Regions from separate parts of the Stenotrophomonas sp. Nf1 genome, predicted to be linked through region 1. Evidence: predicted binding sites of a transcription regulator. Region 1 holds the regulator's gene; each other region holds the start of a gene.

Region 1 (5,807 bases):
TTGTGCGAAATCACACTCTTGAGCTTGGCGGCGATCGGCAGGAACAGCAGGTTGGCCGAGGCGATGCCATAGATGGTGGCGGTGAATGCGGCGGCGATGCCATGGCCGAGCTTGCTCGGGTCAGCCAGGTTCTTCATCACTGCGATCAGGCCGAGCACGGCGCCGATGATGCCGAGAGTGGGCGCATAGATGCCCATCGCCTCGAATACCTTGGCGCCGGCCTGGTCCTGGTGCTCCTGGCTGCCCAGTTCGATTTCCAGCATGTGCCGCATCGATTCGGGCTCCACGCCGTCCACCAGCAGCTGCAGGCCCTTGCGCAGGAACGGGTCCTGCTGTGCTTCCACCTGCGATTCCAGGCCCAGCAGGCCCTGGCGACGGGCGATGTTGCTCCATTCCACGATCTGGCGGATCAGCTCGTGGCGATCGCTGTTCGGCGGGCGCACGACCCAGCGCACGATCTTGAAGGCGTGCTTGAACACCGCCGGCGAGGTGTGCAGCAGGATCGCCGCGACGGTGCCGACGATGACGATCACAAAGGCCGCAGGCGACCACAACGACGCCAGGCCGGCGCCCTTGAGGATGCTGCCACCGACCAGCGAGGCCAGGGCGAGAAAGAGTCCAATGAGGCTGAGTCTATCCATGGATCCGGTATCGGCTTGTGTGAATGGGACTTGAGACACCGGGCGTTCGTGTACAGACGGTAGTCACAGTTTCTTGGGGCGCCGGGCAGGGCCCGGCGGGGCTCATCGCAGGCCGTCCACGTCCAGGATCAGCGCCATGCGACCATCGCCGATCAAGGTTGCACCGGCATAACCGCGCAGGCCGCGCAGGGCTTTGGGCAGCGGTTTGATGACCACTTCCTCGCGCCCGCGCACTTGGTCCACGACCAGCCCGAAGCGTGCCTCGCCGGCCTGCAGCACCACGATGGTCAGCAGGGTGGAGGCGGCCGGCGTCACATCCAGCCACTGGCGCAGATCGACCAGCGGCAGGGTGTGCGAGCGGCGGTCGAGCACGGCGCGGCCATCGAACCAGCCCAGCGAAGTGCGCGGCGCGTGCAGCACCTCCATCACGCGCGCCAGCGGCAGCGCATAGACATCCTCACCCGCCTGCACCAGCAGGGTCGGCAGGATCGCCAGGGTCAGCGGTACGCGGATCAGGAAGCGGCTGCCACGGCCCAGCTCCGACTGGATCTGGATCTGGCCGCTGAGTTCGCGGATACGCGACTGCACCACGTCCATGCCGACGCCGCGGCCGGAAATGTCGGTGACCTGCTGCTTGGTCGAGAAGCCGGGCAGGAACACCAGGTGCAGGCATTCCTCGCTGCTCAGGCGGGCGGCGGCTTCCGGATCGATCAGGCCCTTTTCGCGTGCCTTGGCGCGCAGCTTTTCCGGGTCGATGCCGGCGCCATCGTCCTGCACCTCGATGCTGACGTAGTCACCTTCCTGCTGCGCCGACAGGCGCACATGGCCCATCCGCGGCTTGCCCTGCGCTTCGCGCAGCTCGGGCATTTCCACGCCATGGTCGATGGCGTTGCGGACCAGGTGCACCAGCGGGTCGGCCAGCGCTTCGACCAGGTTGCGGTCGAGCTCGGTCTCGGCGCCGATCAGTTCCAGGTCCACTTCCTTCTTCAGCGAGCGGGCGACATCGCGGGCGACCTTCGGGAAGCGCGAGAACACCTTGCCCACCGGCTGCATGCGGGTGCGCATCACCGCCGACTGCAGTCGTGCGGTGGCGATGTCCAGGGTCGATACGGCGCGGTCCAGCTCTTCATCGCGCAGGCGTGCGCGCAGCGTCTTCAGGCGGTTGCGTGACAGCACCAGCTCGCCGATCAGGTTGACGATCGCATCCAGGCGCTTGGTATCCACGCGGACGGTGTGCTCGGCTTCGGCCAGCGGCTTGGCGGCCGGCTTGGCGGCCGGGGTGGCGGCGGCCGGGCGCGGCGCGGGTGGTGCAGCGACCGGCGTGGCGGCGACCGGCTTGCTTCCGGGGGCGGCGCCGCCGTGCAGCTGGTCGAGCAGGGCCTCGAACTCGTCTTCGCTGATCAGGCCGTCGTCGGCCTTCTTCGCCGGCGCGACCGCGGTCGGCGCGTTGCCGCCGTGCAGCTGGTCGAGCAGGGCCTCGAATTCGTCTTCGGTGATCAGGTCGCCGCCCGCGGCGGCGGGTGCGGCGGCGGTCGGGGCCGCGGTACCGCCACCGTGCATGTCGAACTGTGCGATCAGCTCCGGCGGCGCATAGCCCGGCTCGGTACCCGAGGACACCGCATCGAGCATCGACTGCAGGTAATCCAGCGATTGCTGGGCGGCGTCGAAGTGATGGGCCTGCAGCACGGCCTGGCCGGCGCGCGCGATGCCGAGGGCTTCTTCAGCGGCGTGGCACAGCTCGACCATGGCGGTGACGCCGAGGAAGCCGGCGCCGCCCTTGAGCGTGTGGTAGCCGCGGAACACCGCGTTGAGCTGCTCGCTGTCCTGCGGTGCCTGCTCCAGCGACACCAGCTGTTCGCCCAGGCGGTCCAGGATTTCCTGTGCCTCGATGATGAAATCGGCAGTGATGTCGTCGGATACCGCGCTCATGCTTACAGCCCCAGATCCGACAACAGGTCGTCGGCGTCGTTCTGCGAGACCGCGTGGCGGTCCAGTCCCTTCAGTGCCGGCCCGGCCAGTTCCGGGTCGGTGCGATGCTGTTCCGGCGGCAGGCCGAGCGCGCCGAAGCCTTCGTGCACGCGGCGCACGATGCCGACCACGCGACGGATGATCTGCCCGGTCAGGTCCTGGTAGCTCTGGGTCAGGGCGATCTCGGTGAGGTTGTGGCGGATGCGCTCAAGCTGGGCGTCCTGGCCGGGCTGCAGGCCTTCGGCGCGCAACTGTTCGGTCAGGCTGCGGCATTCCTCGGCCAGGTCCAGGGTGCGGTGGGTGGCCTGTTCGGTCATCGCCACCACGTGGTCCAGGCGCGCGCAGGCGTCGTCCAGTTCGCCGGCATCGCTGGGCACGGTCGGCAGTTCACCCAGCGCCTGGCCCAGTTCGCGGGCCAGCCGCGAAAGACCGCTCATCATCGGCTGCGTGCGCAGCGCGACCAGTCCGTCGATGCGCTGCCGCCAGGCGGCCTCGTCGCCGGATTCCAGCGCGTCCAGGGCTTCCTGCAGGCGCAGGGCAAGGGCGTTCTTGTCGACCGTGGTATCCATCAGGCGCTGGCCGCCAGGCGTTCGAAGATCTTGCCCAGCTTTTCTTCCAGGGTCTGCGCGGTGAACGGCTTGATGATGTAGCCGTTGACGCCGCTCTGGGCGGCTTCGATGATCTGCTCGCGCTTGGCTTCGGCGGTCACCATCAACACCGGCAGGGTCTTCAGCTTGGCGTCGGCGCGGATCGCCTTGAGCAGCTCGATGCCGGTCATCACCGGCATGTTCCAGTCGGTGACCACGAAATCGAACGGCTGGCTCTGCAGCAGCGACAGCGCGGCATGCCCGTCCTCGGCTTCGGCGGTGTTGGTGAAGCCCAGATCGCCCAGCAGGTTCTTGACGATGCGACGCATGGTCGAAAAGTCGTCGACGATCAGGATGCGCATGTTCTTGTTCAAAGCAGAGTTCCTTTGTTGTTCATTCCGGGCGGCCGGGGGCAGCCGCCTCGGGGATGTTCATTCTTCAAGGCCGGCGTCGACGGCCTCGAAAATCTTCAATCGGCCACGCAGGCGCAGCACCGCCTGGCCGTGGATCTGGCAGACCCGCGACTCGCTCACGCCGAGCACCGCGCCGATCTCCTTCAGGTTCAGCTCCTGCTCGTAGTACAGCGAGAGCACCAGCTGTTCGCGCTCGGGCAGGTGGCCGATGGCCTTGCCCAGTTCGCGGCCGAACTCGCCACGCTCCAGCACCTGCTGCGGGGTCGGGCCGCCCTGGGCGACGGTATCCAGTTCGCCCTGGTCCTCGATGCGCGATTCCAGGCTCAGCACCTGGCCACGTGCGGCGTCTTCCATCAGCCGCAGGTACTCGGGCAGCGGCATGTCCATCGCAGCGGCCACTTCGGTGGCGCTGGCGGCACGGCCGCTGCTCTGTTCCAAGCGGCGGATGGTGGCGGCGGCATCGCGTGCACGGCGGTGCACCGAACGCGGCACCCAATCGCCACGACGGATCTCGTCGATCATCGAGCCGCGGATGCGGATCGAGGCATAGGTCTCGAACGAGGCGCCCTGGTCGGCGTCGTAGCTGCGCGAGGCCTCGATCAGGCCCATCATGCCGGCCTGGATCAGGTCGTCGACCTCGACGCTGGCCGGCAGGCGTGCGGCCAGGTGGTGGGCGATGCGCCGCACCAGGTCCGAATGCTGGGCGATGACCTCGTTGGCCGCCGAGCGCTGGACCTCCCGGTACTGGGCTGCGCCTTTCATGCGGCCACCCCGCGCTGCTTGAGGATGCGTTCGAGGAAGAACTCGACGCCGCCACGGGGTTCGGTCGGCGCCTGCCAGCGCGCGGTGCGCCGTGCGATCTCGGTGATCGCCAGCGCGGCCGGGCTGGACGGGTAGGCCTTCACCACCGGCTGCTGGCGCTGCACCGACAGGCGCAGCCAGTCATCCTGCGGCACGCAGCCCAGGTAGTTCAGCGAGACATCGGCCAGGAACTTCTCGCAGACGCGGGTCAGCTTTTCGTACAGCACCCGGCCCTCGTTGGGGTCGCGCACCATGTTGGCCACCACCTGGATGCGGTCCACGCCACGCTCGCGCGAGAGCACCTTGATCAGCGCATAGGCGTCGGTGATCGAGGCCGGTTCGTCGCAGACCACCACCACGGTGTCCTGCGCGGCCTGGCAGAAGGTCAGCACGCCATCGGTGATGCCGGCGGCGGTGTCCACCACCATGATGTCCAGCTCGCGCTCCAGTTCGGAGAACACGTTGACCAGGCCGACGTGCTCGGCCGGGGCCAGCTCGGCCATGTGCCGGCGGCCGGACGCGGCCGGGACCACCAGCACGCCGTTCGGGCCTTCGACGATGACGTCGTCCAGCGAGCAGCGGCCGGCGACCAGGTCGGCCAGCGTGAAGGTGGGGTTCAACCCCAGGATCACGTCGATGTTGGCCAGGCCCAGGTCCGCATCCAGCAGCAGCGTGCGCTTGCCCATGCCGGCCAGCGCCACGGCCAGGTTGGCCGACACGTTGGTCTTGCCCACGCCGCCCTTGCCGCCGGTCACGGCAATGGTGCGCACAGGGCCGAGCGGCTCGCTGCGGGTGGCCGACAGCGGGAAGGTCTTGGTCAGCTTGGCGTACTCACGCGACGGCATGGTTCAACTCCGGGTTGCAGGGCATATCGGCCGCTCGGCGCAAATCTTCAAGGCGAAGTACGAGATTGGCCGCGCTGGCCCGGTGCAGGTCCTCCGGCACGTCCTGGCCGTCGGTCACCCAGGTGATCGGCAGGCTGTGATCCACGGCCACCGACAGCGCGTTGCCGAAGCGGCCGGTCTCGTCCAGCTTGCTCAGCACCAGGCCCTGCAGGTTGGCCGCGCCGAAGCGGCGGACCACCTCGTCCATGTCGCCGAAACTGGTGTTGGCCGGCAGCACCAGCAGGGTGCGCACCTGGCGGGCGGCGCGCAGCCACTGCAGCTGGGCGGCCAGCGCGCGGTCGCGCGGGCCCAGGCCAGCGGTGTCGATCAGCACCAGCTTGTAGTCCTTCAGGCGCTCCAGCAGCTGGTCCAGGTCGGTGCCGCTGTTGGCCTCGTGCACGGCGATGCCGAGCTGGCGGCCGTAGCCGTACAGCTGTTCGCGGGCGCCGATGCGGGTGGTGTCGGTGGTGACCAGGGCGACGTCACGCGGGGCGTGCTTTTCGGCGAAGCGCG
Region 2 (5,807 bases), on a different contig from region 1:
TGGCCGCCGTGCGTGCACGATCCATGGCCACCGCCAGTTGCTGGCGTGCGAGCAGTTGTTGTGCCTGCACCACTTCAGGTGTCGGCAGGAGCACCGGTCCCGGTGCGTTTTCCGGTGTAGCAGGTGTGGTCATGCAACCTCCATGGACATCCCGCTGCCATCCGGGTTCAGCTGGAACGGCAGCGGAACTGCGCACCCTATCCTAAAAACAAGGCGGGTGGGTGACGGTGCGGCCACCGACGGTGGCGCCGGGGTGTCCCGGCGCCAGATTCCCGCCCCTGCCGGCCGTCTGCCGAAGCTGAATCGCTTCAGCCCACGGCGCCGCTCAGGCGGCGCGGCGCGCTGCAGGCAGCGGTTCGGCCTGCAGGCGGAAGCGCGACACCGCCACCGCCAGCTGCTCGGCCTGTTCTTCCATCGCGCGTGCCGCGGCGCTGGCTTCCTCCACCAGCGCGGCGTTCTGCTGGGTGGTCTCGTCCATCTGCACCACGGTCTGGTTGACCTGCTCGATGCCCGCCGACTGCTCGCGCGAGGCCGCCGAGATCTCGGCCATGATCTCGTTGACCCGGCCGACCTGGCCGACGATCTCCTGCATGGTGCGGCCTGCACCGTGCACCAGCTGCGCGCCCGCGCCCACCTGGGCCACCGAGGCATCAATCAGTTCCTTGATCTCCTTGGCGGCGCCGGCCGAGCGCTGCGCCAGCGCGCGCACTTCACTGGCCACCACCGCAAAGCCGCGCCCCTGTTCACCGGCACGTGCTGCTTCCACGGCGGCATTGAGCGCCAGGATGTTGGTCTGGAACGCAATGCCATCGATCACCGAGATGATCTCGGCGATACGCTGCGACGAGGCTTCGATCTGCTCCATGGTCTGCACCACCTGGCTGACCACCTGCCCGCCTTCGCTGGCAACACCGGCTGCCGAGCCGGCCAGGGTATTGGCCTGCAGTGCGTGGTCGGCGTTCTGGCGCACGGTGGAGGTCAGTTCCTCCATTGAGGCCGCCGTCTCTTCCAGGTTGGCTGCCTGCTGCTCGGTGCGGCGTGACAGATCGCTGTTGCCGGCGGCGATCTCGCCCGCGGCCAGACGGATGCTGGCGGCCGACTGCTGGATCTGCCCGACGATGCCGGTCAGCTGCTGCACGGTGCTGTTGGCATCATCGCGCATCACCGCGAACACGCCATGGAAGTCACCGTGCATGCGCGCGCTGAGGTCGCCGGCGGCAATGGCCCGCAGCAGCGTCGACAGTTCGGCCAGGTTGTGGTCGCTGACCTGCATCATGGTGTTGAGCGTGTCCACCATGCGGCGGAAATCATGATCGAAGCGCGACACATCACCACGCACCGCGAAATCGCCGGCGGCAGCGGCCGCCGCCAGCTGCTGGATCTGCTCGTTGATCGCGGCCAGGTTGTGCTTGGTGGTGGCCATCGCAGCGGTGAACACCGCCTTCTCGCCCGGCAGCGCTTCCATGTCCACACTCAGGTCGCCCACCGCATAGCGCTGCATCACTTCCACCAGGCGTTGGGTGACGGCATTGCTGGCGGCCACCAGCTGGTTGCTGTCGGCCACCATGCGGCCGTACTCGCCCGGGAACGCGGTCGCATCCATGCGATAGCTCAGTTCACCGGCCTCGTGGCGCCGCGCCATTTCCGCCTGTGCGGCCATCACCGCCTGCAACTGGCCGCGCATGCCCTGCATCGCGTCCAGCAGGCGGCCCACTTCATCGTTGCTGCGCGCCGGCAGCGTGCTGTCCAGCTTGCCGGCGGCCACATCACCGGCCACACGCACGGCCTCGGCCAACGGGCGGATCGCCAGCCGGCGCAGCAGCACATACACGCCGACGCTGAGCGTCAGCGCCGCCACCACGCCCACCAGCAGGGTCAGCCACAGCAGCTGGCGCGCCTCGGCCACGATCACCGCATGCGGCATCACCACGCCCAACGCAAAGCGCTGCGGCGCATCGCCCACGCGCAGCGGCACGTACACACGCACGTTGCCCTCGGCATCCGGGGTGAAGGCTTCGAAGCGGCGGTCGGCCGCGATATCGGCCAGCATGCCGCGGGTCACTGCATCGCTGCGCGGTTTGCCGATCTCGGCGGCATTGGCCGAGGCCAGCACCACGCCCTTGGGTGACAGCAGTTCGACACGGCCGGCGCCCATCGGCTTCAGCGTGGCCAGGTGCTTCTGCAAGGCCGCCAGCGAGAAGTCGACGGTGAACACGCCCAGGAAGGTGCCGTTCTCCACGATCGGCGAGCTCAGCGTGCTCATCAGCACCTGCTGGCCGGCGATGTCGTAGGCGTAGGGTTCGCTGACCTTGGGCAGCTTGTCGCGGCTGGGCACCACGTACCAGTCGGCCGAACCGTCGGCGGCCTCGGTGTAGTCGGTCATGGTCGACTGCTGCGGCTTGCCCTCGTGCCAGGCCCAGTAGCTCATGTAGCGGCCGGTGGCGTCGTGCATCTCGGTGTTGGCGAACTCGGCATCCTTGCCGTCGAACGCTTCGGCTTCCCACATGGTGCTCTTGCCCAGCCATTCCGGATGGGTGCGCAGCTGCTCACCGAGGACCGCGGCCAGGCTGGCGCGGTCGGGAACGTCGCCGCGTGCGCGCTGGGCCAGCACGGCTTCGACCATCGCATCGTTGCTGGCGAAAGCAGTACCCAGGTCGGCGGCGACCTGGCGGGCCTCCGCATTGGCCTCGCTGGTCATGGTCTGGCGCGAGGCATCGATCAGGCTGGCGCTGGCCTGGCGGTAGATCAGGAAGGCAGTCAGGCCGAAGCACAACAGCGCGATCAGGGCAGTGCCCAGCATCAGCTTGTGGGCGATGCTGCCCGGGCGGCGGGCAGCGGCGGAGCGGGAAGAAGGCATGGAAGGGTCCGCAAGGCAGTTCAGGACGACCGGCACCGCGAGGCGCCGCGCAGGCGCGCGATCCGTCGCGCGGGCCCCCAGCGGCCGGGTCTGGCCCGGCACTGGAAGCGCACCGGGTTAGCGGCCGCGCACCCACGAGGTTGAGTGGCCCCGCCTACACATTGCTGAATCCGCTCAGGGACGGGTCATGAAGCGCCGCCCGCACAGCCACCTGCGCCTACTCGGCCACGCGGTCCTTGATCCATTGCGCGCGCGGCAGGACCTCGATGCTGCCGGCCGCATACTGCTGCAGCACATCATCCGGGCCGAAGCGCGGCTGCCAGCCGAGCTCGCTGCGCAACCGCGCACTGTCATAGACGCGGTCGATGCTGAGCGGCAATGGCCAGCCACGGCGCTCGAACTCGGCGAGCAACTGCGGGGCGCGGCGCGCCAGCACGCTGCGCGGGCGCGCGGCCAGGTCCAGGCAATCCTCGCGCCGGAACGGAGTGGGCGCACAGGCGACGTAACGCGCGAACCCCTCCCCCGCATCCAGCAGCAGCGTGGCGTGCGCGCTGGCCACATCACGCGCGTCCAGGCCACGATGCAGACGGAACATCGCCATGCGTTCGGGAGGTTCGGGGAAGCAGCGGCCCATGCGCAGTACGCGCACGCTGAATCCGGGCGCCACCGCAGCCTCGGCCAGGGCCTCGGCCTGCAGCTTGGTACGGTGGTAGATCGTGCGCGGCAACGGCTCGGTGTCCTCGTCGATCCAACGGCAGCCGCCGGCGACCACCGCATGGCCGTACAGCGCCGTGGTACTGGTCAGCACGAAGCGCCGTGCGCCCGCCTCGCGTGCCGCCTGCAGCAGGTGCGCGGTGGCGTCCACGTTGATCTGCTGGAACACCACATCGGGCACCAGGCCCACGTGCGGTGCGTGCAGGGCGGCGGTGTGGATCACCGCGTCGACGCCCTGCACCGCACGGGCCACGGCCTGGCGGTCGGTGACATCGGCAATGATGCGGGTGGTGGCGAATGGGCTGCGATCCAACCCCACCACTTCATGGGTCGCCGCCAGCGCACCGAAGATCGCGCGTCCGATCCGCCCGGAACTGCCGGTCAACAGAATCTTCATTGAGTCCATTCACTCGAGGCTCCCGGGAACTACCGGGATGCTGCGATTCTAGGCAAGCCATCGGTCATCTGCGATAGCACCGGCGCCAACGCTGTGTTCGCTACCGTAGCGGCGCGTGAACGCAACTGCGGCGTGGCGTGAAGGCTGCGCCGCCCGCGCGGACATGGCCTTAGCCGGGCATCGGCAAGGATGCGGCTTTCCTCCCTGCTCTGGAGAGTTCCCATGGCCGACCCGCAGCGCGGCACTTCCCAACGCGGCTTCGCTTCGATGGACCAGGACAAGCAGCGCGCGATCGCCGCCAAGGGCGGCCGTGCGGCGCATGCCTCCGGCAACGCGCACGAATTCAGCCCAGCCGAAGCGCGTCTTGCCGGCCGCAAGGGCGGCCAGGCCATCAGCCGCGACCGCCAGCACATGGCCGCCATCGGCCGCGAAGGAGGTCACGCCCGCCACGCAGGCATACGGCAGCAACAGCAACAGCAGGCCGATGAGCCGCTGGCCGAACGCCCGCCGCGGCAGCAGGGCTGAGCGCGCTACGACCGGGCAGCCTGCCTCGCTCAGCGATGAGCCAGGATATTGAGCAGGCGCCCGAATGGATCGCGGACGAAGAAGCGGCGCACACCCCACGGCTCGTCGGCCGGCCCGTATTCCAGTGCGATTCCGGCCGCGTGCATGCGGTCGAGCACCTGCTGCAGATCGTCCACCTCGATCGACAGGTCCGGCACCGGTGCACCGCCGCCGCCTTCACTGGCGAAACTGATCTGGGCCAGCGCGTTGCCCTGGCCGCCGTGGGTGACGATCCATCCGTGGTCCATCACCACCGGCATGCCGAGCAGACCGGTGTAGAAGGCCGCCGCACGTGACGGGTCCGGGGTGGCGATGTTGGCGACGACACGTTTGACAGCCATGAGACTCCTTCGTCGGAAACAGAAGAGCCCCGTCGCTGACGGGGCCCCACATCATGCTGCTTCAACCGGCGCGACTCACACGCCCAAGCACAGATCGATCACACAGGTGTTGTATGCCTGCTCGCACTCAGTGGCATCTCCGCCGATGGACAGGCACGCCTGGTAGGCCCGCCAGCACGGCCGGTCGCAGGGTTCCACCGGCCCGGCCACGGCCACTGAACCGGTACAGGCCAGGGCGAACACCGCCGCCGCGATCACTTTCCTGAAAGTACGCATCGATATCACTCCTTGATAAGCCTGGTGAGCCCAGGCCGGCCCACGGTAAAGCGGCCGTGGGGAGACCACGTGAACACCTCTGTCACGCAAAATTAACGCGTTCATAAAATTGCCTTCACATTACTGGGGGGTGTTGCCCCGCCTTGGCGTTAACGGCGTTGTTGTCCGTCAACCAAGGAAGTTGTCCGATGAATCACCCGCTGTACGGCCGTTCGTCCCGCTCCCTGTCGCACCGCCCGCTGGCGCTTGCCGTTGCCAGTTCGCTGCTGCTGGCTACCGCGCTGCCCGCCCTGGCCAGCGAATCACTTGATGCCTGGCAGCAGCAGCGCCAGCTGCAGGCTGCGTGGGCGCAGCCTGCGTCGCTGGCGAGCCCGTCGGCCGGCGCGAACCTGTCGGCCGTAGCACCCGCAGCGTCAGCCAGCGCGAGCTCAATCCTCGGTAATCCGGGTGATCCGGCCAGCTGGCGCACGAGCGAGTTCAGTGCCGACTGGGGCCTGGCCGCGACCAATGCGGACTACGCCTATGCGCGCGGCCTGACGGGCACTGGCATCCGCCTCGGCGTGTTCGATAGTGGCAGCGGTCTGGATCATCCGGAGTTCGCCGGCAAGAACCATCGCAGCATCCACATCGCCGACCTGCTGGCCGATGGCTCCTACTG
Region 3 (5,807 bases), on a different contig from region 1:
GTGCACTGGGCCTGGCGGGCGTGGTGGGTGCACTGCTGGCGGCGCGGGTCGGCCATTGGATGGACCGCGGCTTCGCGCATCGGGTCAGCATCGGCGCGCTGATGTTGATGCTGGTTGCCTGGTGGCCACTGCTGGGCTTGCCGCGTTCGCTGGCGCTGTTGTTGCTGGGCGTGGTGGTTCTGGATCTGGGCGGGCAGGCGCTGCATGTCGCCAACCAGGCCCTGTTGCTGCGTGCACCGGCCGAGCAGCACGGTCGCCTGGTGGCGCTGTACATGCTGTTCTATGCGATGGGCAGTGGTGCCGGTGCGGCGGCCGGAACCTGGATGCAGGCCCGGCATGGCTGGCCGGCGGTGTGCCTGCTGGGCGCGGGCATCGCGTTGTTGGCGCTGCTGTGGTGGGCGGCGTGGCGGGTGGCAGCGCTCAAGGTATCGGCGGGCGCACGAACCGGTAGCGCCGGCTGCCGGTAGAGTCGACTGTTAGTCGACTGCTCTTCCGTCACCGTTCGAAAACCCCCGCGCTGCGCGCGATAGTCGACTGACAGTCGACTCTACCCGCCACCGGGATACTTCATTTCCGTCGGTTCACCGTTGCAGCGCACGTCGCCCCGGCACGTCCTGCAACGCATCGCTGGCCACCACCACGCGATTGCGGCCGCTACGCTTGGCCGCGTACATCGCGGCATCGGCACGTGACATCAGGCGCTCGTAATCCGGGTGGCCATCGTGGCCGGCTACACCGATGCTGGCGGTCAGTTCCAGCACCTGGCCATTGGCCAGCACCACCGGCGACTGCGCAATCTGCCGCCGCAGGCTTTCGGCAATCACCTCGGCCTGCGATTCGCTGGCCGCGACCAGCACCACCACGAACTCTTCGCCGCCATAGCGGAACAGGTAGTCGCTGCCGCGCGTCAGCTGGCCGAGCAGGCCGGCCACATGCTGCAGCGCGCGGTCGCCAGCATCGTGGCCATGGCCGTCATTGATCGCCTTGAAGTGATCCAGGTCGAGCAGCAGCAGCGAAAACGGTGTGCGGTTGCGCGTGGCCAGCTCGATTTCCCGGCGCAGCACGGTGGGCAGGAAGCGGCGGTTGAGCAGGTTGGTCAATGCGTCGCTGCCGGCATCGAGTTCGCCGATACGCTCGAACAGCAGCGTCATCAGGGTGCGGATGCTGGCCAGGTCTTCACGGATCGACGGCAGCACCGCCAGGCGCTGCGCGGGGGCATCCGTCGCCGCGTGCTGCAGGCACGTGTCGATGCGGGCCATCAAGCGGCCGACCTGTTGGGTCTCGCTGCTTTCGCCGAAGCTGGGAATGCCCTTGTGGGTGAACCACAGGCCAAATTCGGAGGTGGCCAGGCTGGCGCTGTCGCTGCCCTGCACGTGGCCGGCCAGTGCGTAGAGCAGGGCGTTCTCCCAGTCCAGCAGCAGTGCACGCTGGCGCTCGCGTTCGGTGCTGACATTCTGCACCAGCGAGAACAGCCGGTAGGCGGCGTCGGCACGGGTGGAGCGCTCGCGCGCATGGGTGTAGGCCAGGGTCATGCCTTCCATGGCGATGTCCATGATCGCGCTGAGGCAGTCGATGGCGGCGAAGGCGGTGGCGCTGTCCGGCGCATCGTCGCGCAGGCGCACGAACAGTTCGTGCTTGAGCACGCGCGCACCGCGCGTGACCAGATCGACCGGAATGCCGACCCGTGCATGCACGTCGCCGATCACCCGCTGCGCGGCCACCGTGCTGGCGATACCGTTGGCGTCGGTGGTCAGCAACTGCACCAGCCAGCGCTGCATGGCCGGCTGCAGGCGCTGCTTGACCTGCTCGTGGGACAGGAAACGGCGCGCGCGGCCATCCTGCAGCAGCACCTCATAGAAGCGCTGGGCCAGCGCCGGTGGTGCATCGGCGGCGGCATCGCGCAGCAGCGCGGTGGCGGCCGGCCCGGCCTGCTGCAGGCAGTGCTGCCACGCCTCGGCCAGGGGCTGGCTGGCGTCGTCCAGTTGGGGTGTTTCCACGTCGATCTCTGACTGCGTACGGCAAACCACGGATATCGGCCGCGGTGGCGCGCGATTGATGGCGATGAGCCGGGCAGTTTAAGCGCGATGCAGGGATGCCCGGTGCGCAAAGCACAGCGCGGCGGCTGCTGCAATGAGTGGACGCATTTGAGAATCACTCGCATTAATGAGAGAATACGCACCGCGAACCTTGCCGCAGAGGCCTGCGGCACGGTTCCGCCTCCCCCTCGTCGTTGCCTCAAGCCCTTCGCCAGAGGCCCCGTTGCCCTGCCAGAAGGTCCAGACCATGTCCCCTGCCGTTGTCCTTTCGCCGCGCCCGCTGGCGCTCGCCGTTGCTGCGCTGCTGGCCGGCAGTGCCCTGTCCGCCCGCGCCGAGACCGATGCCACCGATATCGATACGGTGCATGTCACCGCTTCGCAGATCGCGCGTCAGGCGCTGGGTACCTCGACCATCACCGCCGAGGACATCGCCAGGCGGCCGCCGGCCAATGACATCGCCGAGCTGCTGCGCACCATGCCCGGCGTCAACCTGACCGGCAACAGCGCTTCCGGCCAGTACGGCAACAACCGCCAGATCGACCTGCGCGGCATGGGCCCGGAAAATACCCTGATCCTGGTTGACGGCAAGCGCGTTGGCGCCCGCGATGCAGTACGCATGGGCCGCAGCGGCGAGCGCAACACGCGCGGCGATACCAATTGGGTGCCGGCGGAGATGATCGAGCGCATCGAAGTGCTGCGCGGCCCGGCCGCGGCGCGCTATGGCTCCGGTGCTTCCGGCGGCGTGGTCAACATCATCACCAAGCGCCCGACCGGCGACCTGACCGGTGCGGTCGACCTGTACGGCCTGGTGCCCGAGCACAGCGCCGAAGGCGGCAGCGAGCGCGTCGGCCTGCAGCTGAGTGGCCCGATGACCGATACGCTGTCGTTCCGCCTGTACGGCAACCTCAACAAGACCGACGCCGACTCGCTGGACCTCAACCGCCAGTACGCCACCAACCCGAACGCAGTGCCGCCGGCCGGCCGCGAGGGCGTCAAGAACCGCGACGTCAACGCGCTGCTGCGCTGGGACGTGACCGCCAACCAGGTGGTCGAGTTCGAGGCCGGCACCAGCCGCCAGGGCAACATCTACGCCGGCGACCGCGCGGTCAGCACCACCGGTACCTCCACCGGCGTTGACCTGGCGGCGCTGGCCGACGGCGAGGCCGAGACCAATCGCATGTACCGCAACACCGGCGCGATCACCCATCGCGGCCGCTGGGGCGATGTCACCTCGCGGGTGACCGCTGCGGTGGAAGCGGTGAACAACTCGCGCATCAACGAAGGCCTGGCCGGTGGCCCGGAAGGCAGCTTCAACGGCAGCGACTGGTCGACCTCACGCCTGCGCAACTACCAGCTCGATGGCGAAGTGAGTTTCCCGACCACGCTGGGTGGCGCCGAGAACGTCTGGACGCTGGGCTTTGAATACCTCGACAGTCGTTTGACCGACCCGTACTCGATGAGCCAGTCCAGCAGCAGCGGTGGTGGCTTCCCCGGGCTGTCGGCCGATCGCGCGCGCGGCAAGGCCGACGCGCAGACCACCGCGGTGTTCGTGGAAGACAACATCTACCTGGGTGAGCGCTGGATCGTCACCCCGGGCCTGCGCTTCGACCATCACAGCCAGTTCGGCAACAACACCAGCCCCAGCCTCAACGCGCAGTTCCGCATCAACAGCGACTGGGTGGTAAAGGGCGGCGTCGCGCGTGCGTTCAAGGCACCGAACCTGTACCAGTCCAATCCGGACTACCTGTACTACACCCGCGGCAATGGCTGCCCGAATGCGCTGCCGAGCCTGGGCGCCGGCTGCTACATGCGTGGCAACGCCGATCTGAAGGCGGAAACCAGCCTGAACAAGGAACTGGGCATCGAGTGGGCACCGCAGAGTGGCTGGCAGGCCTCGCTGACCTACTTCCACAACGACTACAAGGACAAGATCCAGGCCGGCTACGACCAGATCGGCCTGACCGCCGATGGCCGCGGCCGCATCTTCCGCTGGGAGAACGCGCCGAAGGCGATCGTGCAGGGGCTGGAAGGAAACCTGGTGATTCCGCTGCTGGGCGAGCAGGGCAGCCGCCTGAAGTGGAGTAACAACTTCACCTACATGGTCGAGAACGAGAACAAGACCACGCGCCAGCCGCTGTCGGTGATCCCGAAGTACACGATCAACACCATGCTGGACTGGCAGGCGACGGACAAGTTGTCGCTGCTGCTGACCGGCACGTTCTATGGCAAGCAGGAACCGGCCACCACCAACATCAACAACGACCCGCGCTGCACCGGCACATGCGATCCGTCGGTGGCGCTGCAGGACCGCGGCGCCTACAACATCTGGGGCGTGAGCGCGCGCTACAAGGTGACCGAAACGGTCAGCTTCGGCTTCGGCGTGAACAACCTGGCCGACAAGCGCCTGTTCCGTGAGGCCAACAGTAGCGATGCCGGTGCGGCGACCTACAACGAACCGGGCCGCGCCTACTGGGCCAGCCTGCGCTTCGGGTTCTGAGCGCACGCAGTTCGGTTTCAGCTGCGCCCGCCAGACGTGGCCTGGCGCTACCCCGGTAGCGCCGGGCCCTGCCCGGCGGGCTCGGCAGGTTGCCGGTTCTGCAATGTTATAAACACCGTGATAGTTTCCCCACGGCCGCCGGCGTAGCCTGCCTCCATCGCAAAGGAGCTGTTGCCATGGGCCACGACCACGATCACCTGCCATCCCAGATCCGCCACGAGAAACCCTTGTGGTGGGCGCTTGGCCTGACGTCCACCTTCCTCGTCGTCGAAGTGGTGGGCGCGTTCTGGACCAACAGCCTGGCGCTGCTGTCCGACGCGGCGCACATGGCCACCGACGCGCTGGCCTTGATGATCGCGCTGGTCGCGGTGCGCTTGAGCCGGCGCCCGCCCGACGCGCGCCGCACCTACGGCTATGCGCGCCTGGAAGCACTGGGCGCGATGATCAACGGCGCGATGCTGTTCGTGGTCGCGGCCTACATCCTGTGGGAAGCGGTTGGACGTTTCCGCCAACCGCAGGAGATTGCCTCCACCGGCATGCTGGTCATTGCCGCCGCCGGCCTGGTCATCAATCTGATCTCGATGCGTCTGCTGCAGGCCGGCAGTGGCGAGAGCCTCAACGTGAAGGGCGCCTACCTGGAAGTGTGGGCCGATATGCTGGGCTCGGTGGCGGTGATCGCCGGCGCCATCCTGATCCAGTTGACCGGCTGGAAGCCGATCGACCCGATCCTGGCCGTGCTGATCGGACTGTGGGTGTTGCCGCGGACCTACGTGCTGATGCGCGAAGCGATCAACGTGCTGCTGGAAGGCGTGCCCAAGGGCATGGACGTGGCCAAGGTGCGCGACAGCCTGTCCGGCCATGCGGCGGTGATGGACGTGCATGACCTGCACGTGTGGGCGCTGGCCTCCAGCACGCCGGCGCTGACCGCGCACATCGTGATGCGAGACGGCACCGATGCCGATGCGCTGCGCCGTGAGCTGGGGGGGCGCCTGCATGATGATTTCGGCATCGAGCATGTGACTTTGCAGATCGAGGCCGACCATTGCGGCGAAGCCTGCGGTGAACCGGCACCGGTGAAGGGCGGCGAGCACGAGGGCCATGAAGATCATGATCATGGCGAAGACGCACAAGGGCATCGCGGTCACGTGCATCGTTGAAGGGGATATGCCGTCACACGGATCGGGTGAATCCGGCCGCGTGAAACCGGCCGGGCGAAACCGGCCGGGCGAAACCGCTTGGACGAAACCGACCGGGGGAAACAGCTTGGTAGAGTC

The links. The regulator FliA, encoded in region 1, starts transcription of late flagellar genes. The targets are predictions, from matches to a motif close to TAAAGTTTNNCNNNCNNNGGCCGATAA.
Region 2: the regulator FliA is predicted to act here: its motif matches at 2,975-3,001, upstream of C9412_RS21010 (methyl-accepting chemotaxis protein).
Region 3: the regulator FliA is predicted to act here: its motif matches at 2,030-2,056, upstream of C9412_RS03150 (GGDEF domain-containing protein).

Annotation. Positions count from the first base shown of each region.
Region 1 is NZ_PYTV01000002.1:7,890-13,696, forward strand. Features, by position in the region: gene C9412_RS04010 (flagellar motor protein) at 1-641, opposite strand, end outside; gene C9412_RS04015 (chemotaxis protein CheA) at 744-2,570, opposite strand; gene C9412_RS04020 (protein phosphatase CheZ) at 2,573-3,178, opposite strand; gene cheY (chemotaxis response regulator CheY) at 3,178-3,570, opposite strand; gene C9412_RS04030 (RNA polymerase sigma factor FliA) at 3,628-4,371, opposite strand; gene C9412_RS04035 (P-loop NTPase) at 4,368-5,255, opposite strand; gene flhF (flagellar biosynthesis protein FlhF) at 5,242-5,807, opposite strand, start outside.
Region 2 is NZ_PYTV01000006.1:90,874-96,680, reverse strand. Features, by position in the region: gene C9412_RS20700 (hypothetical protein) at 1-133, opposite strand, end outside; gene C9412_RS21010 (methyl-accepting chemotaxis protein) at 326-2,857, opposite strand; gene C9412_RS12480 (NAD(P)-dependent oxidoreductase) at 3,075-3,968, opposite strand; gene C9412_RS12475 (KGG domain-containing protein) at 4,191-4,493, shown strand; gene C9412_RS12470 (VOC family protein) at 4,523-4,873, opposite strand; gene C9412_RS12465 (hypothetical protein) at 4,949-5,149, opposite strand; gene C9412_RS12460 (autotransporter serine protease) at 5,338-5,807, shown strand, end outside.
Region 3 is NZ_PYTV01000001.1:643,085-648,891, forward strand. Features, by position in the region: gene C9412_RS03145 (MFS transporter) at 1-467, shown strand, start outside; gene C9412_RS03150 (GGDEF domain-containing protein) at 582-1,997, opposite strand; gene C9412_RS03155 (TonB-dependent siderophore receptor) at 2,284-4,533, shown strand; gene C9412_RS03160 (cation diffusion facilitator family transporter) at 4,710-5,690, shown strand.